DNA from 2 places in the Tateyamaria sp. genome. Region 2 is predicted to be linked to the other one. Evidence: riboswitches for the same ligand, from Rfam matches in the RefSeq annotation. Region 2 holds a riboswitch; the other holds the start of a gene.

Region 1 (16,209 bases), on a different contig from region 2:
GGGTTGGCTACCGTATCTGGCAGGTCTACTGGGCCCATGTCGGCCTTTTCTTTGCTACCACAGCCCTGCTGGCTTTTGTCACAGACCTTGACATCACGACCCGCAACTATTGGGGCCAATTGAACCTTTGGATGCTGTTTGTGGAAGGAGAGCATTGGCAAAATCCCGATATGCTGTTCCGTTTCATGACGTTGCAGTGGGTGCCGAACCTTTTTGACATCCTGCCAATGTACATGGTGATCCTCGCCATGATGCCCATCGTGATCTTTCTGGCGCGCGTGCATTTGGGGCTCGTCGCGGCGTTCTGCGGCATCCTTTGGCTACTTGGCCAACGCAAATTCATGGAAGCAGCGGGCCTTCCGTATCTGAACTTCACCGCCGAACCATGGGTTGGAAATGACGATTGGCAGCGTCGTTGGTTCCTCAATCCGTTTGGATGGCAGCTTGTTTTCTTTACCGGGTTTGCGTTTATGCGTGGCTGGTTGCCGAAACCGCCAGTAAACAAGGTACTGATCGGCATCGCTGCCTTCATTGTTCTGGCGAACATTCCACTCTCGAATATTGGTGTCCGCGAGCTGGGTTTTGACTGGGCCCGTGACTGGCGCGCAGACAACCGCCAGTGGATCTCCAAGTCCGACTTTGGATTGCTGCGCTATATACAATTTCTTAATCTGGCCTACCTTGCGTGGGTTCTGGCCGGGGACAAAGGCCACCGTCTACGGGTATCTACGACGAGCGCGTTGGCCCGTGCATGGGACAAAGTGCTGACAGTCATCCTAAAGGTGGGTCAGCAATCCCTCGCTGTGTTTGTTGTGTCCATCTTTGTTGCCCGGTTCAACGGCTTTGCGATGGACGTTCTGGGTCGCGACACAGGCACCGTACTGGCAGTCAACGCGTTCGGATGCGGCATCCTGATCCTGACGGCCTACCTAGCGGGGTGGTTCAAGTCCGTTCCCTGGAAACCAAAGGCGAGCCGCTGATGCTGCGCCGCGAATTCCTCGCTTCCCTAGCGGCGCTTGCCGCAGCCCCTCATGCGTCTTGGGCGCAGGACCAACCTGGTCTGCCGCTGGGTGATGCGGTGTCCTTCAACCCGTCAGACGTCATCGACATTGCCCGGGACAAAGCCAGCCGTGCCTATGAACCACGCCCGGTGATCCCAGAGGCATGGCAGAACCTTACCTACGACCAGTACCGCAAGATCTGGTTCGACAGCCGCAATGGCCTTTGGGAAGGCACCGACGCATCACAACGGGTCGATGTGTTTCCCCCAGGGCTCTACTTTCCACAAGCCATTCGCACTTATGTGGTCGAAGGTGATCAGGCTCGTCCGATCAAATTCGATATGAGCGTCTTTGACACGACCGACAAATTCCCGGATGTGCCGATCGACGATACTTTGGGCTATTCGGGCCTGCGTTTGCGGGCCGAACTACGCCAGCCGGGCATCCACGAAGAATATGCTGTTTTCCAAGGAGCCAGCTATTTTCGAGGCATCGGCACAGGCGATATTTACGGCCTGTCGGCCCGGGGTCTTGCCCTCAAGACCGGCGATCCGATGGGCGAGGAGTTTCCCGACTTCACGCATTTCTGGTTGGAGCGTCCCGCAGCCGGAGCCGCGCAAATCGTCGTCCATGCGCTGCTGGACAGCCCTTCCTGCACAGGTGCCTATCGGTTCGAGATCATGCCAGGCCAACCGCTTGTGATGGAAGTTGAAGCCGAAATCTTCGCGCGTACCACACTCACCCATGTGGGCATCGCGCCGCTGACATCGATGTTCATGTTCGATGACATGAACACCCAGCGCTTCGATGATTTTCGGCCTGCGGTGCACGACAATGACGGGCTTATGATCCACAATGGCGGAGGTGAGGTGATCTGGCGCCCTCTGGCCAACCCACGGACCCTGCAAATCAGTGCGTTTGGGGACAACAATCCCCGGGGTTTCGGCCTGATGCAACGGGCCCGCAAGTTCAGCGACTTCAATGATTTGGAGGCCCTATATCATCGCCGCCCCGGTCTTTGGATCACACCGGGTGAGGGCTGGGGCCGCGGAAGTGTTGCGTTGGTCGAGATTCCGACAGACAAGGAAATCTACGACAACATTGTTGCCTACTGGCGTCCCTCGGCCGATATCGAAGCGGGCACATCACACCGTATGACCTACCGTATGGATTGGGGCGCAGATCCTGCACCGAAAGCAGCCATGCCCCTGCGCGTTTTGAATACCGCTGCAGGCGGGCGCCCCGAAGGCGGGCGCATCTTCACAATCGACTTCGAAGATGCACCCCATGTCCCCAAGGACCTGTCAAAAGTTGACCGGCTTATCCGCTCCAGCGCGGGTGATGTGACAGAAGGCATTATCCAACGCAATCCCGAAACCGGCGGGCCGCGCCTTGCATTCACCTTCATGGCAGGTGACGCGCAATGGGCCGAATTCCGTGCGCAATTGCGGCTGGACGGGCAAGCTCTTAGCGAAGTGTGGCTCTATCGATGGACCATATGATACAGAACGCAATGCCGCCTCGTGCGCCGCTCGACATGCCGGCGCAGGACTTTGCATGCGCGCCTGCGAATGCTGATGCAGGTACAGCCAAACAGGACCCGATTTGGCGCATGGCGGTCTTCATCCCGGCGCTGACAATTACCGGCTTGGTGCTTTGGGGGCTTTACGGCCTGTTCAAGATGTCTGGTATGACTGGCTTTGAGTATGTGCTTTTGGCCCTCATCGGCCTTACGTTCATCTGGGTCACCATCGCCGTCTCAACCGTCGGTGTCGGGTTGGCCGGCAGACTTGATCCAAATCGCAAACCCGAACCTTCGGACCCATTGGACGTGGCCCTTCTGGTGCCCGTTTTCAATGAAACGCCGTGGGACGTATTCGGGAACGCAGCCGCGATGCTGACTGACTTGACCCGCCAGAAGGGCGGTCATCGCTACAGCCTCTTCATCTTGAGCGACACAACAGACGACCTTATCGCGTGGCAGGAATGGCAAGCCTTCGAAGTTTTGCGGAGCAGTGCGCCGGTTCCAGTCCACTACCGCCGCCGCGCACAGAATACGGATAAAAAAGTTGGCAATCTCGTCGACTGGATCACCGGATGGGGCGCTTCTTATGAGGCTATGCTGGTTCTGGATGCCGATAGCCTGATGACCGGTCGCGCCATTGATCGGCTGGCCGGCGAATTGGCTGTAGACCCAAAGGCCGGTCTGATCCAAAGCTTTCCACAGCTGATCGGGGCCAACACCCTGTTTGCGAGAATGCAGCAGTTTTCCAACGTTGCGTATGGTTGGTTGTTGGCCGAGGGGCTCGCGCACTGGTCCCGGACCGAGGGTAACTATTGGGGCCACAACGCGATCATCCGCACGCGCGCGTTCGCTTCCTCCGCCGGACTGCCGCATCTGCGGAGTATGACAGGACGTACCAAGTTGATCCTGTCTCATGATTTTGTCGAGGCATCGCTTCTGCGGCGTGCTGGCTGGCGAGTGCGTTTCCTACCCCGCATCTCAGGGAGTTTTGAAGAAACCCCCGGAACACTGATCGACTACGTGATCCGTGACCGGCGCTGGTGCCGGGGCAATCTGCAACACTTGCGTCTCTTGACCACACGGGGCCTTCACCCGGTCAGCCGCTTCCATCTGTTTCAGGGGGCCGCGGCCTACTTGATGTCGCCTGCGTGGTTCGTTCTGCTCGTGTTCTGGGCGCTTCTGGGCCGTGATGCAGACACCAACGTGATCTCGTACTTCAATGAGGCGAACCCCCTTTTCCCGAACTGGCCCCCGGCCATGACACATATCGACAGCGCCATCTTTTTGGCGGTTATGTACGCTATGCTACTGACGCCCAAGATCACCTCGGCCTTAATTATCGCCGCCAACGGCAAGGCGGTTCGCCTCTTTGGTGGCCGTAGCGTATTTGCCGGTGCGGTGATGACAGAGCTCGCCCTGTCTGTCGCCTATGCGCCAATTATGATGATCCAGCAAACCAAAGCCGTGATCGGGGGGTTGATAGGTCGTGGCGGATGGGCGCCACAAAGCCGCACTGCACAGGCGTATCCGATGATGACCTTGATCAAGTTCCATTGGATTGAAACCCTGATCGGCGCCCTTCTGTTCCTTGGGTTGGGTACTGGATTGGTGTCCTGGTGGCTTATCCCGATTGCCGCCAGCCTGGCATTCGCTGTCCCGCTGTCTGGCTTGAGTGCATATCCTTTGGCTCGCATCCGACCGCCGAGCCTACGGCTCGACAATCCTCTGACGCTTCGCGAACCTGCCATTGTTGGCAACGCCCGCACTGCACGCGCCGAAATGCGCGCGCGGATTGAAGCCTCGGAAATTGCGGCCGAGTAGCAATCTGCGCCAGAAAGACAACGGCGCAGTCGAGCGGTGTTGGGGAAAGATAATGGACACCGCCAAGCGACGTCTTTGTGTGCGAAGGATTAGGGATATCGGAATAGCCGGTAGATCGTTCCGAAGCACAAACGGCGGCCATCTGTTAGAATTGCGAAAACGCCCTTGCGTAGAAAGGCGCGAGACAAGTGTTGAGTAGTAATACACGCCCGAAAATAGCCGTTCGGAAAAGATCTATTCGGGCTGCCATTTCACCGTCGGTAGGCCGCGCTTTAACCAACCAGGCCCAGCGCCAGAACCCAGCATTCCCTCTGGAACATCGATGATCGTTGTGAACCCGGCTGTTGTCAACCGTTCGGTCAAACGACGGGAACGCACGCCGCGGGCGCAGATCAAGGCCACGGGCACATCTCTGTGCCCATCGGTGTGAGTCAGAAGCGCATCGGTGAAATCCTTGCGGCGCATGTCCAATGGAACAGCCCCCTCGCCCACGCCAGTCCGCTCCCATTCGTCAGGGCGGCGAATGTCGATCAACAGGATCGCACCGCCCACAGCGGCAGCATGGGCGTCCGGTGTGCTCAGGGCACCTTCTACCCCGGCCTCGGCCGAGATGTTGTACCAACGTGATGCAAAAACCGCCCCACCAACGATGGCTACTCCTGCAGCAAGACCAAAGCCTCGGCGCGTCATCCGCGCCGAGGTCTCTGCCCGATCAGTTCGGCAATGTTCTGTCGGGCGATCCGTCATATTAGGTGTTCGGAGCTTCGCTGGTGAACTTGGGAATCGTGCTTTCCGAAGCAGCGTCATCCTCAATGCTGACCCAGTTGTTTTCCGAAAGGGTGATGTTGCCCGGAATATCTTCTTCCCAGAAGCCGACAACAACGTCAGTGATGTTCAGGTACAGCTTGTCATCGACAATGCGCCACAGGTTGGGGTTGGCGGGCACTTTGCCGCCCTTGGCGACGCCGTATGCACAGTGGCCGTCATATTGCGGGGCATAGCGCGCAGGATCGGCCACGAACTTGTCGCGATTTTCTTCGGTGGAGAACGCAAAGGTTGCACCATTGTATTCTGCGGTAATGTTGGCATTCCCTGGAACACCTGGTGTTTGGGTTTGACCGACTGGCTTCATCTCAAGATCAAAGTAAGCCACCACATCATAGCCTGAGACGGCAAACCCGGTCTCATCAATGTATTGCTCGCCGGCAAACGCCGCCGTGCTGAACGTCAAGGCACTTGCAGCCGCCGCAACGGCCAATGTGAAACGATTCATCATTTGGGATCATCCTCTGTCAAACTGAGCCCCCGCGCGTCATTGCGGTGGATAATCAGTCATTAGGGGTCCGCGGTCCAGCATTTCAGCCCGCCTCGCGCTGATGTGAGGAGGCGTCGGATTCCGTGAATACCAGATGCGCCTAACGCAAGCGTGGCGGGCGCTCCGGGTCCATGCCCGGAGCGACTGGTTCAGGGGACCATACGGGTGCAGGTTGCGGCAAGTCAAAGCGCAGCCCGACGCGTGCAAGACGCTGAGTCACGGGATCATTGGCCTCAAAAAATGCGACATCCATCGCACCTGCGTCGATCCCGGAAAAGGTCAACGCCTCGGATGCTGCTCTGGCCAAGGCACCCTCAGCTCCTGGCGCCGCCCCGACAAAAGCCAGCATGTGACTACGCCCACCATCCGCATCCGTCGTACCGACAAGATATGCAATCTGTGCCAATCCAGTTGCCGTGGCCAATTTCGTGTCTAAAGCGGAGATCAGAATTTCCGGTAAACCCGTCGGAGCAGTTACTTCAGCAAGTCGCGCCTCAACTTCGTCGGGGCCATTGCTGAGTGTCCGCGCTAGCCATTGCACACCCTCCGCATCCAGCAGGAAGGATGACGGGGCCACGTCAAGGTTCAATCCCAACCCCAAGCCCTGTTCCGCAAGCAGCCCTGCAATCACCCGACCAGATAGCGCGGCATAGGGTGCCTCAGCCCCAACAAACAGTGCCAATCGTTCCTCACGATCAAAGACAAGAACAAGCGGACCAGAGCCGGGGTCGAACACCTGTGGCGCAATCTGGTCCCCTTGCGCCTCAGCTTCGAGCAATAGGAAAAGCTCTGCATCCCCCAAGCGTTCAAAAAACCGCAACCGCGCGGTGTCGTCCTCGGACGCGGACTGCATGTTGGCATGCGCCTGATCCAAAGCTGTTTCTTTCACGCCAGCACCTCTTTTACACGCGCACGCAGCACAGGCAGCACCTCGGCCTCGAACCACGGGTTTTTCTTGAGCCACGCGGTATTGCGCCAAGACGGATGAGGCAAGGGAAAGGCCCGGGGCGCAAAGTCGCGCCAGGCAGCCACGGTTTCACGCACCGACATTTTGGTGCGCAGATGCCAGGACTGGGCGTATCCGCCGATCAAAAGGACCAATGGCACTTCGCCCATATGATCCATCACATCGGCCCGCCATGTTTTGGCACAGATCTTGGGCGGGGGCCGGTCGGATCCCTTTGCGTCATACCCTGGAAAGCAAAACGCCATCGGTACAATGGCCAATTTGTTCTGGTCGTAAAATGTGGCCTCGTCCATCCCCAGCCAGTCACGCAGTCGATCTCCGGATGGGTCGGTGAACGGCCGTCCGCTTTCGTGTACACGCGCGCCGGGCGCCTGACCGGCGACAAGGATGCGTGCCCCAGGCTTGAACCACACAACAGGACGCGGGCTGTGTCCCGTTTCGGTGGCGGCAAATCGGTCCGCACATAGCGTGCAAGTGCGAATATCGTCCGGCAATCCCATGAAAAACACCTATGCGACACCAATGGGTTAGGCAATCAATTCGATACTCTTCGAAATAAACCTTGCGTGACTCTAACATTTCTATAATTCTAGAAATATGAAAATAGAACCGCATCACTCACTCGATCTTACACGCGCCGCTGCCGCCTTTGCGGCACTTGGATCAGAGCAACGCCTGTCGGTTCTGCGAACTCTGGTGCGGGCCGGGCCGGAAGGGTTGAGCATCGGGGCATTGGGTGACCGCACGGGTGTCACAGGCTCAACTCTGACCCATCACGTCAAAATACTCGCCAGTGCGGGCCTGGTGACCCAAGCCCGGCAAGGTCGTTCAATCATCTGCGCCGCTGTCGCCTTTGACGAGGTACAGGATTTGTCGAACTTCCTGCTTACTGAATGCTGCGCGGACTGCCCCAACTCGGATCACGATCATGGCTGACACCACCACACCAGCACCCGTTCAACGGCGCAAATTCCTTGATAGCGCCTGGATTGCGTCAATCGCGGTTCTTGCAGTTGTCGCGTTTTCGGAAAGCGCACAGCTTTGGCCGACGATTGTCTTTGCCGCAAATGCGTTGATACATACGGCCCCATTCATCGCCTTTGCGGTCTGCGCAGTTGCATATCTCAAAGCTACAGGCGCGGAAAATCTGCTTGCAAAGGCGTTCGAGGGGAACCCCGCACGCATGATCGTCATGGCTGCACTGCTAGGCGGCTTATCACCCTTCTGTTCGTGCGAAGTGATCCCGTTTATCGCCGCACTGCTTGCAGTCGGGGCACCGCTTGGCGCGGTTATGGCTTTCTGGCTGGCCTCTCCGCTCATGGACCCGGCCATGTTCGCAATCACCACTGGCGCCATCAGTCTGGAGTTCGCAGTGGCGAAAACGATTGCTGCGATTGCGCTGGGTATTTTTGGTGGGTTTGGAACGCTCTTGTTGTCGGGCACACCCGTCTTTACCGATCCGCTACGCGAGAAGCCGTCGGTGGGCGGATGCTGTGGTGTGAAACAGCCCTTTTCCGCCCAACCGGTTTGGCGGTTCTGGGCCGAACGCAACCGCCGCGACATCTTCCGTAGCACAGCTTTGGACAATGCGATTTTCTTGCTCAAATGGCTGACGCTCGCCTACGTGATTGAGGCCGTCATGGTGCACTACATGCCAGCTGACCTGATCGCTTCGGTTCTGGGCGATGGTGGCATCGGCACGGTTATCCTTGGCGCGATTGTGGGCATGCCCGCCTACCTGAACGGCTATGCAGCAGCGCCGCTCGTGGCAGAGCTGATGGATCAGGGTATGGCTGCAGGCGCAGCGATGTCATTCATGCTGGCCGGTGGCGTCAGCTGCATCCCGGCTGCGATAGCCGTTTGGGCACTGGTCAAACCACGTGTTTTTGCTGCTTACCTGAGTTTCGCACTGGCAGGTTCCATCGTCGCCGGCGTTGCATGGCAAATTCTGAGCTAAGGCATACTTGGATTGCGAACAGACAGTACACGGGCACATCAAAGACCCGTGTACAACCCCTCAAACTGTCCATTACGTCGCAACAATACCCCGTGAAACCTATACATTTAACAGGACTTTGGACATAATATTGCCTAAGTCGGTGATTAGACCGTTAAGACGCCTCCGGTAAGGAGGGCCTAGGTTTCCCACGTCAATGGGCGGGGGCAAAGCAGACACCGCGGAGCAACGGGGATGCTGGAATTCGAAAATGTATCCAAGTCCTTCTGGACAGGCACACAGCGCAAGGTGATCCTTGATCGTGTGTCTTTCCGTGTGGAATTGGGCCATTCTTTTGGTGTGCTGGCCCCAAATGGCACCGGTAAGACAACCCTGATCAACATGATGGCCGGGCTCGAGAAGCCGGATGAGGGCGAAATCAGACGTGGCTGCAACATCTCATTTCCTCTTGGTTTCATGGGTGGAGTGCTGCCCAAGATCTCGGCCTTGGAGAACTCTCGCTACATCGCGCGGCTCTACGGACTTGATCCCGACTATGTGGAAAGCTTCTGTCGATGGCTCTGTAATCTGGGGGAGTACTTCGACCAACCCCTGGGAACTTACTCATCGGGCATGAGGGCGCGTTTTTCCTTCGCGCTTATGTTGGCTCTCGACTTTGATATCTATCTGATCGACGAGGGTATGCCATCGTCAACGGACGTTGAATTCAACCGCAAAGCAGGCGAGGTGCTGCAGGAACGGCTGCGCACCACAACAATCATCATCGTGTCGCACCAGGCGCAGACGCTTGAAAAATTCTCGCGCTCGGCCGCAGTTTTGCTGGACGGCAAACTGCATATGTTTGACACGCTGGAAGAGGCAAAACGGCTTTATGACTACGAAACCCAAAGCTAGGAAGTTCCGGATCAAACGCACGGCGCCCGCACTTGGCAGTGCGGCGCCTGCGTCCGAGCGCGATACGTCGCGCGAAAAACCGGCGCCTGAGGCCAAGCCAAGTGAACAGGCTCAAAAACCTGCCGCCAAAAGCGGAGAAGTCGCGTCGAACCAGCAGGTGCAAAGCGAAAACACCATCGATGCAATACGCCAAGAGGGATTGACCGGTCGGCAACTGCGCATGGCACGACGGGTTGCGCAGAAACACGGGCTCGCCCCCACATCGGACTTTGATGCTGTTCGCTTGCTGCGCGCCCAGGGCATTGATCCGTTCCAACGCTCGAACATGCTGGAACTTGTTGTGCCGCAAGCCGGGGCTGAACAACATGAAGGCGGCGCACCAGATGCCTTCGCGAGTCTGCCGGCACGTGCCGGAGGGGCTGGGCGCGCGCAACTGCCGCAAACCGTACCTGTGAAACAGCAGCAACTGCCGTCAACCGAGATTAGCCCGGCAGACCGCAGATCCCAGGAAATCCAGAACATCCAGCGCGACATCACACGGCGTCGTCGCAAGAAGATGAGCCTTTTGCTGGTCCGGCTGGCCTTTTTCGTGGTGTTGCCGACCTTCCTTGCAGGCTACTATTTCTACGCTATCGCCACGCCGATGTACGCGACCAAGTCCGAGTTCCTGATTATTCAGAACGAAGGATCGGGCGGCGCGGGCCCACTTGGCGGCCTTCTGCCCACGCAGTTCGCCACCAACGCTGACAGCATTGCGGTGCAAGGTTTTTTACAATCCAAGGATGCGATGCTGCGCCTAGACCGCGATGTCGGCTTCAAGACGCACTTCACACAGAACTGGATCGACCCAATCCAGCGGTTGAGTGACAATCCCACCAATGAAGAAGCCTACAAAACCTACAAGAAAAACGTAAAAATCGGCTATGATCCCACAGAGGGCATGGTCAGGATGGAAGTGGCCGCCGCTGATCCGCAGGTGTCAGCCGAATTCTCAAGCCAGCTGATCGACTACGCTGAACAACGCGTGAACAACTTGTCCGCACAAAAGCGCGATGACCAGATGCGCGACGCCCGCCAAGGGTTTGAACGAGCAGAGGCGGAGCGCCGCACAGCGCAAGAAAAACTTGTCCGGTTGCAGATCGAGGGCTCTACCCTTGACCCGGAGGGCGTAATCGCTTCCCTACGCACGCAGATCGGCCAACTCGAAACACAGATCATCGAAAAAGAGATCGAACTGGCCAGCCTGCTCAATAACTCTCGGCCCAACCAGAGTCGAGTGGACGGCGCGCGCGGCACGCTTGAAATCCTCAAGGACCAACTTGCGGCACTCAACAACAAGATGACCGATGTGAGCCAAGGTGAAAATTCACTGGCCGAGCTGGCCGCTCGTATCCAGATCGCCCAGGCCGACCTTGCCTCTCGCGACTTGATGCTGCAATCGGCGCTGCAACAGATGGAACAGGCCCGAGTCGAGGCGACCCGTCAGGTGCGCTATCTGACGGTCGCTGTGAAACCCATCGCGCCCGAGGAACCGACCTATCCCCGCGCATTTGAAAACACGATCTTGGCATTTCTCGTCTTTGCAGGCATCTATCTGATGATCTCGCTCACCGCGTCGATCCTCAGAGAACAGGTGACTAGCTAGGGTCTGGACCCATTATGAAACATGTTGAAGTCGCCGATCTCACGATCGGCAATGACCGTCCCTTAACGGTGATATCAGGCCCTTGCGCATTGGAAAGCATCAACCTCGGCCAAGAAGTCGCCGGGCGTATGAAGGAAGTGTGCGAGGCCGCTGGCGCGCAATATGTCTTCAAAGCAAGCTATGACAAAGCCAATCGCACATCGCTCAAAGGTGGGCGCGGTCTTGGGTTGGACGCGGGGTTGAAAGCACTGCAAGCGGTCAAAGAGGCCACCGGTGTCCCGGTGCTGACGGATGTGCATACAGAAGCTCAATGCGCCCCGGTCGCTGAAGTCGCAGACATCCTGCAAATCCCCGCCTTCCTCTGCCGTCAGACAGACATGCTGTTGGCTGCCGGTGAGACGGGTGCAGTGGTGAACGTAAAAAAGGGCCAGTTCCTTGCCCCTTGGGAAATGCCCAACATCATCACCAAGATCGAAAGCACCGGCAACACCCGCATCCTGCTGACCGAGCGTGGCACATCTTTTGGCTACAACACATTGGTGGCCGACATGCGGTCGCTGCCGCAGATGGCGCAAACCGGCTATCCCGTGGTTATGGACGCCACGCATTCTGTGCAACAACCAGGCGGGAAAGGCGGATCAAGTGGCGGGCAGCGTGAATTTGCACCTGTCATGGCGCGGGCCGCTGTGGCCATAGGGGTCGGAGCCGTTTTCATCGAAACACATCCGGATCCGGACACTGCCCCGTCAGACGGGCCAAATATGATCTATCTCGATGAAATGCCTGCCCTGATCGACACCCTTATGCAATTCGATGCGCTCGCCAAAGTGCGTCCAATGACATTTTAGTCAAAGAGTATTTCCATGACCAAACCTGCCGCCACCGTGAGTCAAAACACGTGGGAATTCCTGCGCGACCCCATGATCAAGCCGACCGGCTTCCGCGAGTATGATGCGCGCTGGAAGTACCCGGACGAGATTAACCTGCCCGGAATAACGGCACTTGGCCTTGGCCTTGGTACGCAAATGCAGCGGCGCGGCATTAATCCTGTGATTGCCGTCGGCAACGACTATCGTGATTACTCTCTTAGCATAAAAAACGCCCTGATCGTTGGGCTGATGCAGGCAGGGATACAGGTCAAGGATATCGGCCCTGCACTGTCCCCCATGGCTTACTTCAGCCAGTTCCACCTTGATGTGCCAGCAGTCGCGATGGTCACTGCCTCGCACAATCCCAATGGCTGGACGGGCGTTAAGATGGGCTTTGACCGCCCCCTTACACATGGCCCGGACGAGATGTCGGAATTGCGCGATATCGTCTTGAATGGCAATGGTGAGGCGCGCCCTGGCGGCGGCTATGAATTCGTTGATGGTGTGCAGGAAGCGTACCTCCAGGACCTTATCGGCGACTTCAAAATGACGCGCCCACTGAAGGTCGTGTGTGCGACCGGCAACGGCACCGCCGCTGCCTTTGCTCCCGAACTCTTCCGCCGCATCGGTGTTGAAGTGGTCGAAAGCCACACCACGCTCGACTATACTTTTCCAAACTACAACCCAAACCCCGAAGCCATGGAAATGCTGCATGACATGGCGAACAGCGTAAAAGCATCCGGCGCCGACCTTGCACTTGGCTTTGACGGCGATGGTGACCGCTGCGGCGTCGTGGATGATGAAGGGGAAGAGATTTTTGCCGACAAGGTCGGAGTCATCATGGCGCGCGATTTGTCGAGGCTCTACCCAAACGCCACATTCGTGGCGGATGTGAAATCTACAGGCCTTTTTGCGTCGGACCCCGAACTGCAGGCGAACGGAGTCACGGCAGACTATTGGAAAACCGGCCACAGCCACATGAAGCGGCGGGTCAAGGAAATTGGTGCGCTCGCCGGGTTCGAGAAATCAGGACACTACTTTCTCGCTGAACCAATAGGGCGCGGTTACGACTGCGGGATGCGAGTTGCAGTTGAAATCTGCAAACTGATGGATCGCAACCCTGACATGAAGATGTCGGACCTCCGCAAGGCACTCCCCAAAACACACTCAACCCCGACGATGTCTCCTTACTGCTCTGACACTGAAAAATACGACACACTTGACCGTATCGTCACCAAGCTAACGGCCAAGGCCGCAGCGAATGAACCTATCGCAGGCCGTGCGATCAAGGAGGTGGTGACAGTAAACGGCGCTCGGGTCATCTTGGATAACGGCGGTTGGGGGCTGGTGCGCGCTTCGTCCAATACGCCAAACTTGGTCGTGGTGTGCGAAAGCCCGGAAAGCGAAGAAGAATTGCGCGCGATCTTTGCGGATATCGATGCGGTAATCCGAACTGAAGATACCGTAGGCGAATACGATCAAACCTTTTGACCGGTGCGCCGACAAATGACCTAGCGCAACTCTCTTAGCTTAGAAACGGGCCACAACCGGTTATGTGACGCTTCCATTTGGACCACCTGCCAAGCTTTACTGCGAATAGTTTGAAGCCCTTCAGCTTCATCTCGCGTAGCGCTCAAGAAACTTGCGTCTACACTGGGCAATCACAGCGAGACATCAAAGCGCTTACAGATCAGGTTTTTTGGTGTTCTGTATGTTTGAAAACCCATCGCTTCGTAATACGCCAACCCTTCGGAATTGTTCGCCCCGATGCTTGCATCGATATGGAGCAACCCCGCATCTTGCGCAGCTTTACGCGTGACATCGAACAACGCGCGACCAACGCCACGCCGTGCCGCGGATGGTCGAATATGTGTACCGACGATGCCCCATCCGGGTTCGACACCCCACTGATTGCCTGCACGGGCCTTTTTGAGTGACTGGAACCCAAGAATACTTCCATCCTCCTCGGCCACAGTGCAACGAATTTTGTCCACGTCTTCAATGTAGTACGCACGAACGTGGGCTTCATCGTCGGGGCTTGTCCGTTTTCCGGCTGCCGTCAGCTCGCGAAGAAAGGCGCTCATCTGTTCAGCGTCTTCAACAGTGCCGTCCCTGATAATCATCGCGAATTCTCCGTTGCCTCGCTGCGATCATGCACCTCGGCTGCATGTGACCTCAAGGACAAGAAAACCAATAAAGCGGTACAGCAAAAAAGCCCAAGGATCTGCCGAACGGTTACAAGCGCCCTCCGCACACTGCTTTGAACTTTCTGCTTGCCATATCGACCAAGTTTCCGATACGAAACTTGCATAGCTCGATGTTGGGAGAACCAGTCCACTGGTGCCGAAGGAGCAACTGCCTCGGAAACTCTCAGGCCAAAGGACCAATGTCAGGCCAAACTACTCTGGAGAGTGATGCCCCTGGCATCCGCCGAAGGGATAATGATCTCAGGCACCCCGGACAGAGGAGGCACCGACGCGCAGGAGATGTCTTGCGCATGAATTGGTGCCGCATGATTTGACGCAAATCTTGTCGGCTTGAAAAAGGTGATGAGGCATGTCCGATCTCAAGCAGACCCCGCTTCACGCGTTGCACATTGCCCTTGGGGCCAAGATGGTGCCCTTTGCGGGGTACGACATGCCGGTGCAATACAAACTGGGTGTCATGAAAGAGCATCTCCATACACGGACGAAAGCCGGTTTTTTTGACGTCAGCCATATGGGGCAGGTCATTATACACGGCGCGAGTTATGAGGCTGCCGCACGCGATCTGGAAACCCTGATCCCAATCGATGTGTTGGGTTTGGGCCAGAACCGACAGCGTTACGGCTTTTTCACAAACGCCGATGGCGGCATCGAAGATGACCTGATGCTCGCGAACCGCGGGGATCATGTGTTTGTCGTAGTGAACGCCGCCTGCAAGGACGCTGATATCGCGCAAATGAAAGCCGCGCTTGAACCGGAAATCACGGTGACAGAGATCACCGATCGCGCCTTGCTGGCTTTGCAAGGACCCGCCGCCGAAAGTGTGCTCGCCACGCTTGATCCGCGTGCTGCGGACATGCGCTTTATGGATGTGGCAACGCTCCATTTGAACGGCGTTGAGGCCTGGGTATCCCGGTCCGGCTACACAGGCGAGGACGGGTATGAGATTTCCGTGCCAACAGAAGCTGCGGAAGATATTGCGAAGGCGTTGCTGGAGTATTCCGAAGTTGAAGCCATCGGGCTGGGTGCGCGCGACTCCCTGCGGTTGGAGGCGGGACTGTGCCTGTATGGACACGACATTGATTCCACCACGACGCCCGTTGAGGGCGGCCTAACTTGGGCGATCCCAAAGGTGCGGCGCACAGACGGTGACCGGGCAGGCGGATTTCCTGGCGCCGAGAATGTCCTGGCCGAGATGGATGGCGGTGCCGCGCGCAAACGTGTCGGGTTGCTACCTGCCGGTCGCGCGCCCATGCGCGAGGGTGTCAGGCTGTTTGCGACCGAGGACGCAGCCGACCCTATCGGCACCATCACATCGGGCGGGTTTGGGCCCTCAGTCGGGGCGCCTGTTGCAATGGGATATGTCACCACTGAACACGCCACGCTGGGCACCAAGATTTTCGGAGAGTTGCGCGGAAAACGCCAACCACTGACGGTAGCAAAAATGCCGTTCACGGCAGCCAACTTCAAACGATAGCAGAGAGGGAAACCAATGAAATACACGGAAGAACACGAATGGCTGCGCGCTGATGGGGACGCATATGTCGTGGGCATCACCGAGCACGCGACAACGCAGCTTGGTGATCTGGTCTTTGTCGAACTGCCCGAGGTTGGCACGACCGTGAGCAAGGACGATGAAATTGTTGTCATCGAAAGCGTGAAGGCTGCGTCGGACATCATGGCCCCGGTCGATGGAGAGATCACCGAGGTGAATACGGCATTGGCCGATGATCCGAGCCTCGCCAACAGTGACCCGTTGGGCGAGGGCTGGTTCTTCAAGATCAAAGCTTCGGATCCGTCACAGCTGGACGAGCTGATGGATGAGGCTGCCTACAACGCACTGATCGGCTGAGGAACGCGCCTGATGACTTTCAAACCCACCGACTATCTGCCCTATGATTTTGCGAACCGCCGTCATATCGGGCCATCCCCCGCCGAAATGGAAGAGATGCTGAAAGTGGTGGGGGCGAAGGACCTCGACGCGCTGATCGACGATACGATCCCTGCAAAT
Region 2 (15,618 bases):
CTCTGTCTGGCGTACGGCCGAACCCAAGATCTTCTACATGACTGACCGGGCACCAAATGACGAAAGCTATGGGGCTGAGCGCTCGGATTCGATGGCGTTCGGGGCCGCAACCGTCAAATTCGGGCGCGATCTTGGGTGGGAAGAATTGCTGGAACGAACCCGCTCTGATTCAGATGAACAAATCTCGACGCTCTGGGTCCCCGAATTCGAAGAGATCGTCCGCTTCGAAACCACGCCGCTGCCCTATGCACGCGCGGATGGCCGCCTGACTCACCTGCAGGACGCGGTGGATGTCTACAACGAACAGGCGGCCCGCTTTCAAGCCGTAATCGCGGATGAAATCGCACAGACCGGCAATCGCAGCCTTTTGGTTTACGTGCACGGCTTCAACAACGACTTCGAAGACAGCCTGACCACGCTCGCCAACATGTGGCACTTCGCGGGCCGGGAATCAGTGCCTGTGTCCTTCACCTGGCCCGCAGGAAACGGGATCGGTCCGCTTGGCTATTTCCGCGATCGCGATGCGGGCGTGTTCTCGGTCCACCACACCAAGGAATTCCTGCGTATGCTGGCCGATATGCCAGAGGTCGACAGCATCGACATTATCGCCCACTCGCGCGGTACAGACGTCGTCACCACGGCCCTACGGGAATTGATGATTGAAGCGCGGGGTGCGGGCATTCATCCCAAAACAATGCTGAAAACCGGGACGTTCATCATGGCTGCCCCCGATTTGGACGTCGACATCGTGCGCCAGCGGCTTCAAGCCGAGCGGTTCTCGGAAGCGTTTGAGCAAATCAACCTGTATATCAATCCGAATGACGGCGCGCTGCGCCTGTCGGCCTATCTGACCCAGTCCGTCCGGCTTGGCGCGCTTCGGAACGAAGACTTTGTCGATGGTGAGCTTGCACTCCTGCGGAAAGAGGGGCTCGTGCATTTCATCCGGGTCGAAAACGTGCGGGGCGGCTTTGGACATGCATATTTCCGGGACAATCCGGCGGTTCTGTCAGACGTGGTGTTGGCCCTGCGCACCCGTGCATTTCCCGGCGGCACATTGCGCCCGCTTGAACAGGACGAGGCGGGCATCTGGGTGCTGCACCCGAACTATCCGCTTGAACGGTTGCCTGACCTTATAGGCCTCGAAGCGCGCCGGGCCCGTAGCGAAGAACGGTGAGTGAACTTCAAAACATGATGGCCCGCTGGGCACAGCCTGGGACAGTGGCTTGGATCGGCGTGCGCCCTGCACGGGCGGCAGACATTCAGGTACTGGACCGAGCCGAGATTTCAGACAGCGGGATCGAAGGCGATCGCGGTCGTGCGGGCAAACGGGCCGTCACATTGGTACAGGCCGAACACTTGCCCGCCATCGCCTCCTATCTCGGGCGTGACCAGATCGATCCGACAACGCTGCGGCGCAACATCATGGTGCAGGGCCTCAACCTCGCGGGCCTCAAGGGGCGTGAGGTACAGCTGGGTACGGCCGTTTTGCGCTTCACCACCATTTGCGCGCCCTGCAGCCTGATGGAGCGGTTGTTGGGCCATGGCGGTTATGCCGCGATGCGCGGACACGGCGGCTGGTGCGCCGACGTGGTCAAACCCGGCACCATCGCCCTGGGCGACAACGTGCGGCCAATTGATTGACAAGACGACGCGTTTGACGTCCGGTCCTTGCCACTGACCAAGACGGACCTCTAAGTGACCGACCCCGCTTTTCCCATGGCCAGACCGGGCCAGATCATCGGCCTTCTGGGCGGCTCCTTTGACCCTGCCCACGACGGGCACACGCACATCACGCGCGAAGCGATGAAGCGGTTTGGCCTCGACCGCGTGTGGTGGCTGGTGTCCCCAGGAAATCCGCTCAAAGCCAAGGGGCCCGCACCGCTGTCCACAAGACTGGCACATGCGCGGCAGGTCATGCAGCACCCACGTGTGACGGTCACAGATATCGAGGCGCATCTGGGCACGCGCTACACTGCACAGACCCTTACGGCACTGAAAAGACGCTATCAGGGCACGCGGTTTGTCTGGCTGATGGGGGCGGACAATCTGGCCCAGTTTCATCTTTGGCAGGACTGGACCTGGATCATGGAGAACGTGCCCGTGGGCGTTCTGGCCCGTCCGGGTGATCGGATTTCAGCCCGGATGAGCCCCGCCGCACGGCTGTACCGGCCCTACCGCATCTCGGGCCGGGCCAGTCAGCTTCTAGGTCGTTCAAATGCGCCGGCCTGGTGCTTTGTGAACGTGGCCATGACGGCCCAATCATCCACCGCGATCCGGGCACAAGGCAACTGGGCGCCGTCCTCGGATTTGTGATCTTTGCCCGCTTGTTTGCCGGGCAAAGCTGCGGTTACATGCGCCCATGTTGCGCACGATTTCGAGACGTTTTTTTCTTTCAGTTCTGGCCAGCTCCACGGCCTCGGCCGCCCTTGCCGCCCCTCCGACAACCTCGTTGCGACCGCAGGCGCGTGGCGGCAATCACTTCAAAAAGGCCATTGCCGATCCACAGGACATCATCGCCAAGGCCAAGCTGGGCGGGCGGGTCTGCTATGCGGTGGCCGACGCCCGGACAGGAACAAAGCTGGAGGGTGGCAACGCCAAGGTCGGCGCACCCCCCGCATCGGTCGCCAAGGCGGTCACCGCGCTCTATGCGCTGAGTGTACTTGGACACGCCCATCGGTTCAGCACACGTGTTGTCGCAACTGGCGGCGTGTCGGGCGGCGTGGTCCAGGGCGATCTGGTGCTGGTCGGCGGCGGTGATCCGACCCTTGATACCAATGCGCTGGCGGGGCTGGCTGCGGCGCTCAAGGCCAAGGGTATTCGCGAGGTTAGGGGCGACTTCAAAGTGGCCGACGGCCTGTTCCCGGCGGTGCCGACGATCGACAAAGATCAACCCGATCATGTCGGCTACAGCCCGGCGCTGTCGGGCATCGCGCTGAACTTCAACCGCGTACATTTCGAATGGAAGCGGCAGGGCAGCAAATACAACGTCACGATGGATGCACGGTCGGATCGATACCGCCCGGATGTGGCCATTGCCCGGATGCAGGTGAGCGAACGACGCGCACCGGTCTATACCTATTCCGATGGCGGCCGTACCGACAATTGGAGTGTTGCGCGCGGCGCTCTTGGCAATGGCGGCGCGCGCTGGCTGCCCGTGCGCAAACCTGCGCTTTATGCGGGGGACGTGTTCCAGACGCTCGCGCGGTCGCAAGGTGTGGTTCTGAAGAACCCCAAGGTGGTCAGCCGTATCCCGCAGGGCACAACGCTGGCGACGCATCGAAGCGAAGACCTGCGCACGATCCTGCGCGACATGCTGCGTTTTTCAACAAACGTCACGGCGGAAATGGTGGGTATGGCGGCGACGGTCAAACGCAGTGGTCGGCCCTCCTCGCTGCGCGCGTCTGCCTCCGAAATGAACCGCTGGGCGAATGCCGCCCTTGGAACCGCAAAGATGCGGCTCGTGGACCACTCGGGCCTGGGGGGCGACAGCGAGATGACGGCTGACGATATGGTCACGGCCTTGATCAAGGCACGGCAGAACAACATCCTGCGCCCCATCCTCAAGGCGATCCCGATGCTTGATGAACAACGCCGCGCGGTCAAGAACCACCCGATCGAGGTGCATGCCAAGACCGGCACATTGAACTTCGTGTCAGGGTTGGCGGGTTACATGACGGCACGGGACGGGACCGAAATGGCCTTTGCCATCTTCGCCGCAGACGAGGCAACGCGCGCTCGCATCCCCCGCGCCAACCGTGAACGACCCCAGGGCGCACGCAGCTGGAACCGCCGGGCCAAGGCCATGCAGCAACAACTGATCGAACGCTGGGGCGCGGTCTACGGCAGCTAGGCGGAGGGCACCTCCGCCTTACAGTTTTTCCAACACATCATACGAGCGTTGCGCGGCGCAGCACGCTGCGCCTTACATTTCGCACCCGTAAGGCGGATCTTGATCCGCCCCGCACGTCAGGCCGCGTTCTTCATCCGGTTCACATCAATGATGTCCGCCGTCGCCTGCGCTGTCGCCGCTGACAGGGTCCAGCCCAGATGCCCATGCCCGGTGTTGTAGAAGACCCCCGGTTTGGCCCCCGGCCCAACCTTCGGCATCATCGATGGCAGCATCGGGCGCAGCCCCGCCCACGGCACGCAATGCTCGGTCGACACATCGGGAAAGAAGGCCTCGCACCATTCGCGGAGTGGCCGGATACGATCATCGCGGATGTCCAGATTGTAGCCGTTAAACTCGGCCGTACCTGCAATGCGGAACCGCCCACGGCCCAGGCGCGAGGTCACGATCTTGGCCTCGTCATCCAGCAGGCTGACCCACGGGGCCGCGGCCTGGCTTTCGGCATCATCTAGATTGACAGTGATGGAATAGCCCTTAACCGGATAGATGTTCACACGGTCGCCCAGTTGGGCTGCGATGGCACGGCTGCCAACGCCCGCACAGACCACAATGCCGGCAAATTGCTGCGTCTCTGTGGTCCCCGCATGATCCCAGGTCAGGCGAACGCCCGTCCCGATGTGCTCAATGCCGGTCACCTTGCACTTGTAGTGAAAGGATGTGCCCATCTGCTCACACCGGTCGCTCAGCGCGCGGGCATAGCGGTGAATGTCGCCTGTAAAATCGCTCTCGGTATAGAAACCACCAATCGTGTCGGCCTTCAGAACAGGTTCCAAACGCTGGACCTCGTCCGCTGACACTTCCCTTCGTTCCAGCCCCGCCTTTTCCAACAACGCGTTTACCCGGCGGGCATGATCGAACTCGGACTGCAGGCGGTACACATGCAGAATACCGCGCCGTTCCATATCAAAATCAGCCCCGACTTCCCGCGCAAACTCTAAAAGGTGTTCCCGCGCGGCAATGGCAAGGCGCGCCGTCTCAACCGTATTGCGCTCGTAATCGGGGATGTTGCCCATGAATTCCGCCATCCAAGACAGCTTATGCCAACTGGGCGTCGGGTTCACCAGCAAGGGTGCATCGGATTTCAGCATCCATTTCAACCCCTTGAAGATGGTGCCCCAGCGGGTCCAAACCTCGGCATTGCTGGCCGAAAGCTGACCGCCATTGGCAAAGGATGTCTCCATCGCGGCATAGCGGTTGCGGTCAAACACGCTGACGTCATAGCCGCGGCGGGCCAAGGCATAGGCGGTCGTAATACCGGTGATACCGGCGCCGATCACGGCAATACGGGTCATGGGGGTCCTCCCAGCGCACGCAGATATGGACGCATCCGGCACGGTGCCGGGCAAGCGTCCCCATCTGTCGCGAGACCTGAGAGCTTCACGGACCAACAGGGCCGCTTTCTCCTTCGGTGGGCCGGGCGCGTGACGTCCGACCACTCTCCAGATCGTCACATGTGCCCCTCAACTGGGGACGCGGCCGGCACGGTTCGTGGTGCCTGAGAGTTTCCGGGGCGTTGCTCCTTCGGCGGCAGCCTTTCGCTGCACTCTCCCATGTCGGCCTCTGCGACTGCAGCGCATATAGGAAACGGCTGCGAGTCGCGCAAAGGGTTTTTGTCACGCCTTTACGATCACGTGTTCCAGCGTGACATCCGGGTCAGGCCGGCGGGCACACCACGTTGCCAAACCGGTCAAAGGTGACGGCCGGATTGGTCCAGACAACGGATGCATCCGGATCATTGGCATCGCCGCGATAGGCACGGTTGTCCTCTATGGTTTCGCACTCGGCAATGGTGCCAACGACCTCGGCGACATCTGTGACAGCCACACTCTTCAGACCCTGCCGGTCCAACCATGCACGGATCATCGCATTGGTGATGCAGCCGGGCGTGCGCGCACCCAGACGGCACCGTCCGGCAGAAGTGTCCCGCAGGAAGATGGACGCATGATCATCCAATGAAACCTCCGTTTCAGCAAAGACCGGGATCGGCGCGTTGACATATGCTGCATAAGGCGATCGCACGCTGCCCAGATCGATGGTGCATTCATCACCGGCAGCAAAGCAGGCTTGCGCCATCTGCTCCAACTGATGGAGGGCCTCCAGAGCCATGTCCTGTGCATCCTCAACCTGCCGGAACGCCGCCGGGTCCTTCAGCCCCACTAGCGCAGTTGTGCACGTATCACCACATGATCGCACGGGTGCCGCGTATCCATCACGATCAGCCAGTGCCACGGTCAGATCATCATACAGCGTCTCATAGGCACCCATCAGTGCGGCTAGGTCCTCGTGTTCGTCCAGATCGGACTGGCGCGCATCCGCTGCAGGATAGTTTGCCAGCGCCTCGTACGGGCTGATCGAAATCTCGAACAGCTTGCCCGCGTCACGGGCAGCGGTTGCCAATTTGCGGATGCGCGCAATAGCCTGATCGGCATCGGCGGGCAGGTCGCTGTCGGCCAGCGGATCGGGTTCGGCACCCTCACCTTCGGCAGTGTCTGCCACTACAGGCGTCGGGTTTGTCTGGGTGGCAGACCCGCCTTCCTGAAAGAAAGTCAGATCGCGTTCATAGCTGCTGGACGACGCTGTCTTGTCCGACCCCGCAGCCACCGAAGCCTTTTGTCCCCAACCTTCGCCCGTGACCGAGGCGCGCATGGTTTCCCGCTCTTCCTTGCTTTGGGTTTTGACCACTGAGACAAGATAGGCGCGCGCGCCGCTGACGGCCGCAGATACATAACCGTCCCCGCAGATACGCCGGAATGCGGTCGGATTTGCCTCTGCCAGTGCAGCAGCTTCATCGGTCAACCGGACGGATGGCCCGATAGGGGCAAGGGCGCCTGTCGAAACAGCCACCGTCTCAGCTTGTGGCACGTCTGCGTCGCCATCCAGCGGGGGCGCCACGTAGATGCTGTCGTTCAACACTTCGGCACGCACCACATAGGTGACGCTCATAGAAGTGATCTTGGAGTTCTTTGAAATGGAGGCTTTGCCATCCACCTTGGCACCAAAAGCGCGTACCGTGGTCGAGGCCGAGACATCCATGGCCTTGGCCAATGTGTAACTGTCGGACACTTCCCGGATCGTAATGTTGCTGGTCTGCGCGCCGCCGCTGCCTTGGGAAAAGACGATGCATTCGGTTGGGATCGCTTCACCTCGTTGCTCGCTCCAGCCCCAGCCCAGCTTGACCACCTCCGGCGCGGCAACTGAAAAACTGCCGGGAATGTCGCTGCGCCCGCTTGAGCGGGCCGACAGGGATGGCGCCGACGCAAAGGACAACTCCATTGCGTCATCGGTTTGGGTTGACTGAGCGCTGACGGGCAGAGGTCCAAATCCAACCGCTGCTGCGGCCAAAAAGGTTTTGATCGGGTAACGCATTCAAATATCCATTTCATTTCAAAGCACAGGTCACGAACAGCGCAGGCGTGAACACGACCCACCGAACCATTGGGCAAGCCCCAGTCCGGATACGGAAAAACTGCTGGCAAAAGCCGATAAACAATAAATACAAAATCGCGCGCCGGAGCGCGTGACAGGTTTCACCCTAAGTGGAAAAACCGTGTCAGATCAAGAAAAGGCAGGCGTGCACTGGTTTCGGACCGGCGCCGTTTGGGCAAGGCTACAGCGTCAAATGCCTTGCGCGTGCCCCGCGTTCGATGGCGGCAGCATGCAGACGGTCGATGTTCAACTCGTACCGCATCTCTTCCAGAAGGCGCAGCTCCGCCTCGTCCAGCGTGCCATCGGCCGCCGCCACATCACAGGCCAGGGCATAGGCCGTCTCGTACAACCGGTCTGGCAGCGCTTCGCGCACAAGGCCAAACAGGGCGTCCAGACCGTCCTCCTGTTCAAACAGGTCAAACACCATCTGCGCCATGCGGTTCAACCGATCCAGGTCATAGCCCGCAAAAACCGGCAGATTGTTCACGGCCGAGTTAATCTTGACCAGTTCCGCCGTGCGGATGTCTTCGTCTGATGCAGACACCGCGATCATCATGGCGACCAGCGCGTCCTGCGCGGTAAGAGAGAGTTGTGAAGCGGCCATGGTACAGTGTCCTTTCTCGGTGCTTTGTCCCTCAATATTGACGGCTGCGGCAGCCCGCAATAGGTAGCGGCGGGATTGTCCCTGCGGGGCCAGTCAATCAGGGCCGCGCATAGGGCGCAGGCCATCACATGGGATCATATGAGATGTCGAGTTTCCGTGACGCCGCGATGACGAGCAAAGCCTGGCCATTCGAAGAGGCCCGCCGCTTGCTCAAACGCTATGAAAAGGCGCCACCGGAAAAGGGATACGTGCTGTTTGAGACGGGCTATGGTCCCTCGGGCCTGCCCCATATCGGCACCTTTGGCGAGGTGGCCCGCACCACGATGGTGCGCCGTGCGTTCGAGGCGATCTCGGACATCCCGACCAAGCTGATCTGTTTCTCGGACGACCTTGACGGGATGCGTAAGGTGCCCGGCAACGTACCAAACCCCGAGGTGCTGGAACAGCATTTGCAGCGCCCGCTAACGGATGTGCCGGACCCGTTTGGAACGCATGAAAGCTTTGGCCATCACAACAACGCCATGCTGCGCCGGTTCCTCGATACGTTCGGGTTCGACTACGAATTCTATTCGGCCCGCGAATTCTATGCCTCGGGCCAGTTCGACGAAATCCTGCTGCGCTGCGCTGAGAAATACGATGATCTAATGAAGATCATGCTGAAATCGCTGCGCGAAGAGCGGGCGGCCAGCTACTCCATTTTCCTGCCGCTGCACCCCGAAACCCGCCGGGTGATGTATGTGCCAATGAAGCATGTGGACGCGGTGAACGGCACGGTCACCTTTGACGACGAGACCGGCAAGGAATGGACCCTGCCCGTCACTGGCGGCAACGTGAAACTGCAGTGGAAGCCGGACTTTGGTGCACGCTGGGCGGCCTTGGGTGTCGATTTCGAGATGTACGGCAAGGAACACGCCACAAACGAAAAGATCTATGACGCGATCTGTCGGACACTGGGTGCGCGCCCGCCGAACCACTTCAGCTATGAGCTATTCCTGGATGATCAGGGGCAGAAGATCTCGAAATCGTCCGGCAATGGGGTCAGCATCGACGAGTGGCTGACCTATGCATCGACCGAGTCGCTGTCTTACTTCATGTACCAGAAGCCCAAGACGGCAAAGCGCATGTTCTTTGATGTGATCCCCAAGGCGGTCGATGAATACCACCAGCAACTGCGCGCCTATCCGGGGCAAGACGACAAGGGCAAGGCGACAAACCCGGTGTGGCACATCCATTCCGGCGATGTGCCGGAAAGCGATATGGTTGTGCCCTTTGCCATGCTGCTGAACCTCGCCTCGGTCAGCCAGGCCGAGGACAAGGACAAGCTGTGGGGTTTCATCCGCCGCTACGCGCCCGAGACTGGGCCCGAGACGCATCCCGGCATGGACAAGGCCGTGGGGCACGCGGTGCGCTACTACAATGATTTCGTGAAGCCGGCCAAGGTGTACCGCATGCCGACCGACCCCGAACGCGAGGCGCTGGAAGCATTGAAGACCGAGTTGGAAGCCTATGACGGGCCGATCGAAGACGAGGCATTGCAGTCGGTTGTCTATGCCGTTGGGCGCGACCGGTTCGACCCGCTGCGGGGCTGGTTCACAGCAATTTACGAGGTGCTTTTGGGTGCGTCGCAAGGGCCTCGATTTGGTGGGTTCATTGCCCTTTACGGCGTGCAGGAAACGATCGCCCTGATCGAAAAAGGGCTGGCCGGAAAGCTGGTGGGCTAATTTGTCCCCGCGGGGACAAGCTGTTCGGTCATGTCATTGAAATTTAAGTAACTTGTGAAAGCCAAGTGGGTTCAACCGCTTGGCTGTCGCACGCTGCATTCAGCCGATTTTAACCATGCGCAAAGCATGCTGTTGCCCGAAGGCAGGCGGCGCTGGTTTGGATCCAATTGCGGCTGTCTGATGTCAGTTTTGACGGGAGGCAAGAGACTGCTGAGGCATTGGTATATCTGGGGGCGAAATATCATCTCGCTGCATCTGCGCCAAGGTCCGCTGTGATTAAATCGCCAAGATTGAACTTGCTGCTCGTTGTCCTGATATGCGCGCGCCGCGCTTGGTGCCTCGGTGTTCAGGACTTGTATGTTCACCTGCAAAGTAAATCCGTTTTTGGACAGGTTTTTCGAACTCACCAAACTGCGCAAGTGACCCACCTGCTTGAGCAAATGAATATGCGCCATAGAAATGTTGATCCTGCGACCAATGCGTCGTGAGAACGTTTCGTGGTGTACCAACATCGCGGCCCAAACCGAACGCAGAACATCCAACGCATAGGCCATCATGCGTGCCTTAATCATGCGATCCGCAACAGGAGCGTACTGCCCAACGGACAACCCAAGCAAAATGTTCCCATCACTAAACGTGCGGTAGTTCGACCAATAGTTCCAGCGCCCTTTGGGTTCGGTCGTCATTCCGAGATATGGTGTGTCAATGCCCCAGAACGGTTCGTCGAATTTCATCGCTATCTTTGTGACCGATCCAAAGCTGATTTGCTCAATCGCATCTCGCAAACTCACTGGCAGTGGCGGATCGAATTCGATCGCGTTGGATTTCAGGACGTCCAGTGGGACCGTACAGATCGCGTAATCTGCTGAAATATCGTGGATTTCCACTTCCACGCTATCGTGCCATATCCGGGAAACCGGCGCATTCAGTCGGATATCGAGCCCTGCCGCCAATGGCGCAATGATCGCATCGTAGCCTTCTGTGAAGATGACATCATCTCCGGGGAAGGTTTGGGTTTCAAAGCCATTTGCGGCTGAGATATCCTCAATCCCCGCACCGGTATCAAACTCAAAAAGCGTTGAGCATCCAACGCGTAAGCGGATCGGTAAGTAGGTCAGGATCACGCTGCGCCAACATCTGTTCCACGCTTAACTGGCCCGAAGCGTCAGGGTAATACAGCATCTCTTCGAAAGTGGAGTAAAGCCGTTCCAACCGTTGATATCCTGCATCCGACAGTGGGCTCCCATCGGGTTTGAAGACATCTAGACTGTCGTCATTGGTCACGATTGTTGGCGCATTGATCTGTTCGGCAAGCTGATGTGTCGATTTCCGGAACTTGGCCCATGAATCCATCCGGTGCCGAATTCGAAGGGTACCCCCAACGACATGTCCGTGCGGACCCGCCCGCCAACACAGCTGCCCGACTCCAACACCACGGCTTCGACGCCATGCGCCTGAAGTTCATGGGCGGCAGCCAAACCAGACGGGCCTGCCCCCACGACAATGACCTTGGTGTCTGACAGAGCCTGGCCTGTGGCGCCTGAAGAGAGCGTCGTGAGATAGGTTACAATGCTCAGTTTCACGGCGTCACGGCGGTTCAGATTCAAAGTTGTTCTCGTCTGGCAAAACCATTGCTTACTGACAGTCGCCAGTTCTCAAGTGTCGAGCTTCCAACAGCTGGCAAACCTGACAGATGAGCAAAAGACCGCAAGACAAGAGGATTGAGCGCGGCTACCCGCCCAAACGCACATACCAAAGTGCCCGCACCTTCCGCGCACGCGCACATGCCTCTAATCCCAACAATGCATTCACTTCGAGTAAGGCGATGAAAGCACACCAACGAAACAGTTATGTGACGTTATGGCTGGGGGACATGGTCGCGCGGGCCAAACACGTTCCCCAATCCATTATGTTGCTGCTTTCAACAACTGCAATCGTTTGTCTGCTTTTCTTCGCTACGTTGATCCGGCCCTCGATCATGCGCGAAGATGGCCTGGTCGAGTCTACCTCGGCGGTCCTATTCCTATTTGCCAGTCTGCTTGCTGTCTGGACCTTGGCAACCGGCGACCTGGCACGCAAACGCGATGTGCGGTTGCTTCTCGGGGTCTCGCTGTTCTCGCTTCTTCTGTTTTTGAGTGAAGTGAGTTTTGGGGCACGCTTCTTTGATTTCGAGATGCCCCCAATGGAGGGTGGCGGGCAGTTTGATGGCGGGCATGACATTGCCATCATCCTGCTGCGGATGATGCTGAAAGGCGATGCGACATCTCTTGTCGTCGCGCTTTCGTTGCTGCTTGCCTTCATTGGTTTTCTGGCCGTGATCTACAAGGCACGCGATCCCATCCGGCGCTTCCTGCAAGATGAGTTTCACTTCGCCCTACTGCTTCATTTGGCTCTTTTAGCTTGTGGTGTTCTTTTGGACCTCGTGCCGTCTCGCAAAGTCTCTTTGTTGGAGGAAGCTGTCGAGTTCACCGCATCGGTGACGATTGTCTGGGCCTTGCTTATCTTTCGTCGCGTTTAATCGTTTGTGTTTCAAACCTTTCGAGACGAACAACCGTCGGATTGAGCACATGTCCAGGACGGACATTCTGCAGATGAGGAATGCACTCGTTGCCAAGCCTTGTTGCGGGCCGCTCCGAGTTGGATCGCGCCGATCCGTGCACCCGCCCGACGTTCTGCCCAAAAACTGGGCCACTTGGGAGTGAATGATCAATCTGAACAGCGACTTTTTGCGCAGCGACTTCAAGAGCAGAATTAAGGGTCGCTAAGCACCAACGTTGACGACATATACAACCCAACCGATGATGCAACCTATGGTAGAGATTTGTATGGCAGCGCATTACACCAACATGGTGCCCGGCCACATGCACGGCGCGCGCAGCAACGACCAGAGTGAAGTGGCAGCAACAGAATCTGGCGGGGGTCCCCAATGATCAGTTTCGAGGTTGGCGATCGCTGGCAAGGCGGGTTCCTGGGTGAGATCACAATCACCAACACAACCGACCAGGCCATAGAGGACTGGTCCCTGGACTTTGACACCACTGGGTATTCGATCACCGGCGCATGGGGTGGAAATCTAACTATTCATGGCAACATGACCAACTTTGAGGCCAGAGGTTGGACGACCAATATACCGCCCGGGGAATCAATCACGTTCGGCTTTTCGGCTGCGGGCGGAGAACCCTCAAAACTGGGAAGCTTGGTTTTTGATGCGAACTTGGAAGATGGCAGCACGGTCAGGGTGCCCGAAGACGCCGAGCCTGCAGGCGACTTACCGACGGCGGATGACAGCACAACACTTCCGGTCGGTGGAGACGACGGAGCGCCGTTTGGCGCAGCCGACTATGACGCTGTTTTGAACAAATCCATGCAGTTTTATTACGCCAACTATGCGGGCGAATTGCCGGACGATCACCCCATTTCATGGCGTTGGGATTCAACGCTTGATGACGGCGCGGAAGTCGGGCGCGATTTGTCGGGCGGCATGTTTGATGCGGGTGATCACGTGAAGTTCGGCTTGCCGATGGCGGGCACCGCGACCACCCTTGCGTGGGGCGGGCTCGAGTTTGAGAACGGATACAAAGATACGGGCGCCTATGACGCGCTTAGTGACCATCTGCGCCAACTCAACGACTATTTCCTGAATGCCTATGATGACAAAGGCACGGCGGATCTGTCGGACGACGAGTTCCACGCTCAGGTGGGCGACGGCAACGACGACCACGCCTTCTGGGGCGCGCCAGAGGACATGTTGATGGATCGTCCCGTCTATTCCCTTGATGCTGAAAACCCCGGAACAGAGGTCACCGCCCAAACTGCGGCCGCCATGGCCTCTGCGTCCATGTTCTTTCGCGCGCAAGGCGACACGGCCTACGCCGACGAGTTGCTCGAAAATGCCGTTCAGCTGTTCGAATTCTCCGAGACGTATTTGGGAAGATATACAGACACCGTGACCGATGCGGCACAATTCTACTACTCTTGGAGCGGCTATGAAGACGAGCTATCATGGTCCGCAAACTGGCTTTATCAAGCCACTGGGGATGAGGCTTATCTGCAGAAATCCATCGATTACTATGTGGAGCCGAACACCTATTTTGCCTATGGCTGGGACAACATGAGCAACGGTACCACGCTCTTGCTGGCGCACCAAACGGGGGATGCGCGCTATATTGAGGATCTGGACCGGCATCTGGACTACTGGTTGAACGACATCGCGACAACGCCCGGGACGGACACCAATGATGGCTTGGCCTGGATCGATCAGTGGGGGTCAAACCGCTATGCTGCCAATACATCGCTTCTGGCCACAGTGCACGCGAAGCAACTGGCCAAGGTCGATCCCCAAGGCAATGCGGAGCGTGTCGAGGATTTGCTGGATTTCGCCTCCGATCAACTGGATTTCATGATGGGCGACAATCCGGATGGGCAGAGCTTTGTCGTGGGCTTCGGCGAAGACTTCCCGCTGAACCCGCACCATCGCGGCGCATCAGGCACAAGGCATGTGGATGACCCCGCGCCGAATGCCTACATCCTCCATGGAGCGCTGGTCGGCGGTCCCGCCCCGAATGGTGACTATGATGATGTACGCACCAACTACGTCACAAACGAAGTTGCAACGGATTACAATGCTGGTTTTTCGGGTGCATTGGCAGGCTTCTATGAGAGTCTGGCTTACGACATCTGGATGTGACGCCGTTCCAGATACCCGGATCAGGGATTTTTCATCGCACTGGCCTGAACAGACGTGATTTAATATCCCTGTCCGAATTTATAGATGCGCCCGCCCAACTGAGAGCACGGAACATGCTGGGGCGGACAGGGTCGCAAATCTGTTTTTGGTCTCTCAAGACAGAAAAGGCTGAAATCTCAGCACATGCGGGGCTTGTCCGGCGGTCTGCTGCCGACCTGATATCGTTGGGGTTGCACCCATGTGTGGCGCATGGACCAGTGAAAACAACCTTTGCAATATCCGCTGGGCGAGGAAGTTTTCATGAAGCCAGACTTTATCATCGCAGGCGCACCTAAGTGCGGGACCACATCGCTTCATCAGATCCTGGACCAGCATCCGGATGCCTGGGTCGCAAAGAACGAGATCTATTTTTTCGATGCCGACGATCCGATAGCCCATGGCGATTTCTTGGACATCGACAGTGGCGACTTATCATGGCGCGATCCAAGGGATCCGGCCACGCGAAAGATGTATGAGAGCCGCTTTGCCGACGCGCCACAGGATGCGCTGATCGGCGAGGATACCACGACCTACCTGATGTCCGACGTAGCCCCGTTCCGTATCAAGGCGGCCGATGACAAGGTGAAGGTGATCTTCATGCTGCGCGATCCGGTCAAGCGGGCGTTCTCGCAGTATTGGCACCTGCTGCGCAGCGGGCGCACCTGCGACTCCTTCGAAGCCGCCCTGAGCAGCGAGATGTCCATCGTGATGGGATCGACCTATGCCCCGCGCTTGCGAAACTTTTATGCAGCACTTGGGGAGAAGCGTGTCCATGTCGTTCTGTTTGAGGAATTCAAAGCCGATCAACAGGCTACACTTGACCGATTGACCACATTTCTGGGCCTGTCCCCCATTTCAGTAGAGTCGGTTGAGACCTGGCACAACAGGACAAGATACCCGGCAAAAGCGGAGACGTTGCAGCGTCTCAACCGTGTGGGCAGGCTGCTGGTTCGGTATAGGTATGCGCGGCACTTCAAAGGGCACGTGCCCTTGTCGTCACGTATCGGGCACAAGGCATATCGGCGCTGGTTTCGCTTTGTTTCAGAACGAGTGCTCACCCAAGATCACCCGCCGTCAGACATGCGAGCGAAAACACGCGCATATCTGTGTCAGCATCTTTCAGACCGCAATGCAGGGCTCTCTGATCTTCTTGGCAAGGATTTGAGCCAGTACTGGCAGGGATTCACGGAATAAGGGAATGCCTAAAACCTAGGCAACAAATGCCCCTTGGCAG

The links. A riboswitch is a leader RNA that binds a small molecule or an ion and turns the genes downstream of it on or off. The one in region 2 is predicted to bind glycine.
Region 1: another riboswitch for glycine. It lies ahead of gcvT (glycine cleavage system aminomethyltransferase GcvT); the one in region 2 lies ahead of AC6RA8_RS15065 (D-amino acid dehydrogenase).

What each region holds. Positions count from the first base shown of each region.
Region 1 covers NZ_JBYNDP010000003.1:64,372-80,580, forward strand. Annotated here, with positions in the region: gene AC6RA8_RS01380 (OpgC family protein) at 1-980, shown strand, start outside; gene AC6RA8_RS01385 (OpgD/OpgG family glucan biosynthesis protein) at 980-2,503, shown strand; gene mdoH (glucans biosynthesis glucosyltransferase MdoH) at 2,491-4,347, shown strand; gene AC6RA8_RS01395 (rhodanese-like domain-containing protein) at 4,582-5,037, opposite strand; gene AC6RA8_RS01400 (YHS domain-containing (seleno)protein) at 5,096-5,620, opposite strand; gene AC6RA8_RS01405 (SseB family protein) at 5,763-6,515, opposite strand; gene AC6RA8_RS01410 (uracil-DNA glycosylase family protein) at 6,548-7,129, opposite strand; gene AC6RA8_RS01415 (ArsR/SmtB family transcription factor) at 7,227-7,565, shown strand; gene AC6RA8_RS01420 (permease) at 7,558-8,586, shown strand; gene AC6RA8_RS01425 (ABC transporter ATP-binding protein) at 8,821-9,480, shown strand; gene AC6RA8_RS01430 (KpsE/RkpR family capsule polysaccharide export protein) at 9,458-11,125, shown strand; gene kdsA (3-deoxy-8-phosphooctulonate synthase) at 11,140-11,973, shown strand; gene AC6RA8_RS01440 (phosphomannomutase/phosphoglucomutase) at 11,989-13,485, shown strand; gene AC6RA8_RS01445 (GNAT family N-acetyltransferase) at 13,656-14,117, opposite strand; glycine riboswitch at 14,306-14,390, shown strand; gene gcvT (glycine cleavage system aminomethyltransferase GcvT) at 14,551-15,675, shown strand; gene gcvH (glycine cleavage system protein GcvH) at 15,691-16,050, shown strand; gene gcvP (aminomethyl-transferring glycine dehydrogenase) at 16,063-16,209, shown strand, end outside.
Region 2 covers NZ_JBYNDP010000082.1:1,920-17,537, reverse strand. Annotated here, with positions in the region: gene AC6RA8_RS15085 (alpha/beta hydrolase) at 1-1,174, shown strand, start outside; gene AC6RA8_RS15080 (MOSC domain-containing protein) at 1,171-1,641, shown strand; gene AC6RA8_RS15075 (nicotinate-nucleotide adenylyltransferase) at 1,717-2,313, shown strand; gene dacB (D-alanyl-D-alanine carboxypeptidase/D-alanyl-D-alanine endopeptidase) at 2,360-3,850, shown strand; gene AC6RA8_RS15065 (D-amino acid dehydrogenase) at 3,967-5,199, opposite strand; glycine riboswitch at 5,254-5,360, opposite strand; glycine riboswitch at 5,380-5,468, opposite strand; gene AC6RA8_RS15060 (hypothetical protein) at 5,561-7,273, opposite strand; gene AC6RA8_RS15055 (tellurite resistance TerB family protein) at 7,515-7,937, opposite strand; gene AC6RA8_RS15050 (lysine--tRNA ligase) at 8,081-9,658, shown strand; gene AC6RA8_RS15045 (flavin monoamine oxidase family protein) at 9,730-10,782, opposite strand; gene AC6RA8_RS15040 (hypothetical protein) at 10,727-10,942, opposite strand; gene AC6RA8_RS15035 (NAD(P)-binding protein) at 10,939-11,241, opposite strand; gene AC6RA8_RS15030 (hypothetical protein) at 11,637-12,176, shown strand; gene AC6RA8_RS15025 (glycoside hydrolase family 9 protein) at 12,585-14,345, shown strand; gene AC6RA8_RS15020 (sulfotransferase family protein) at 14,646-15,578, shown strand.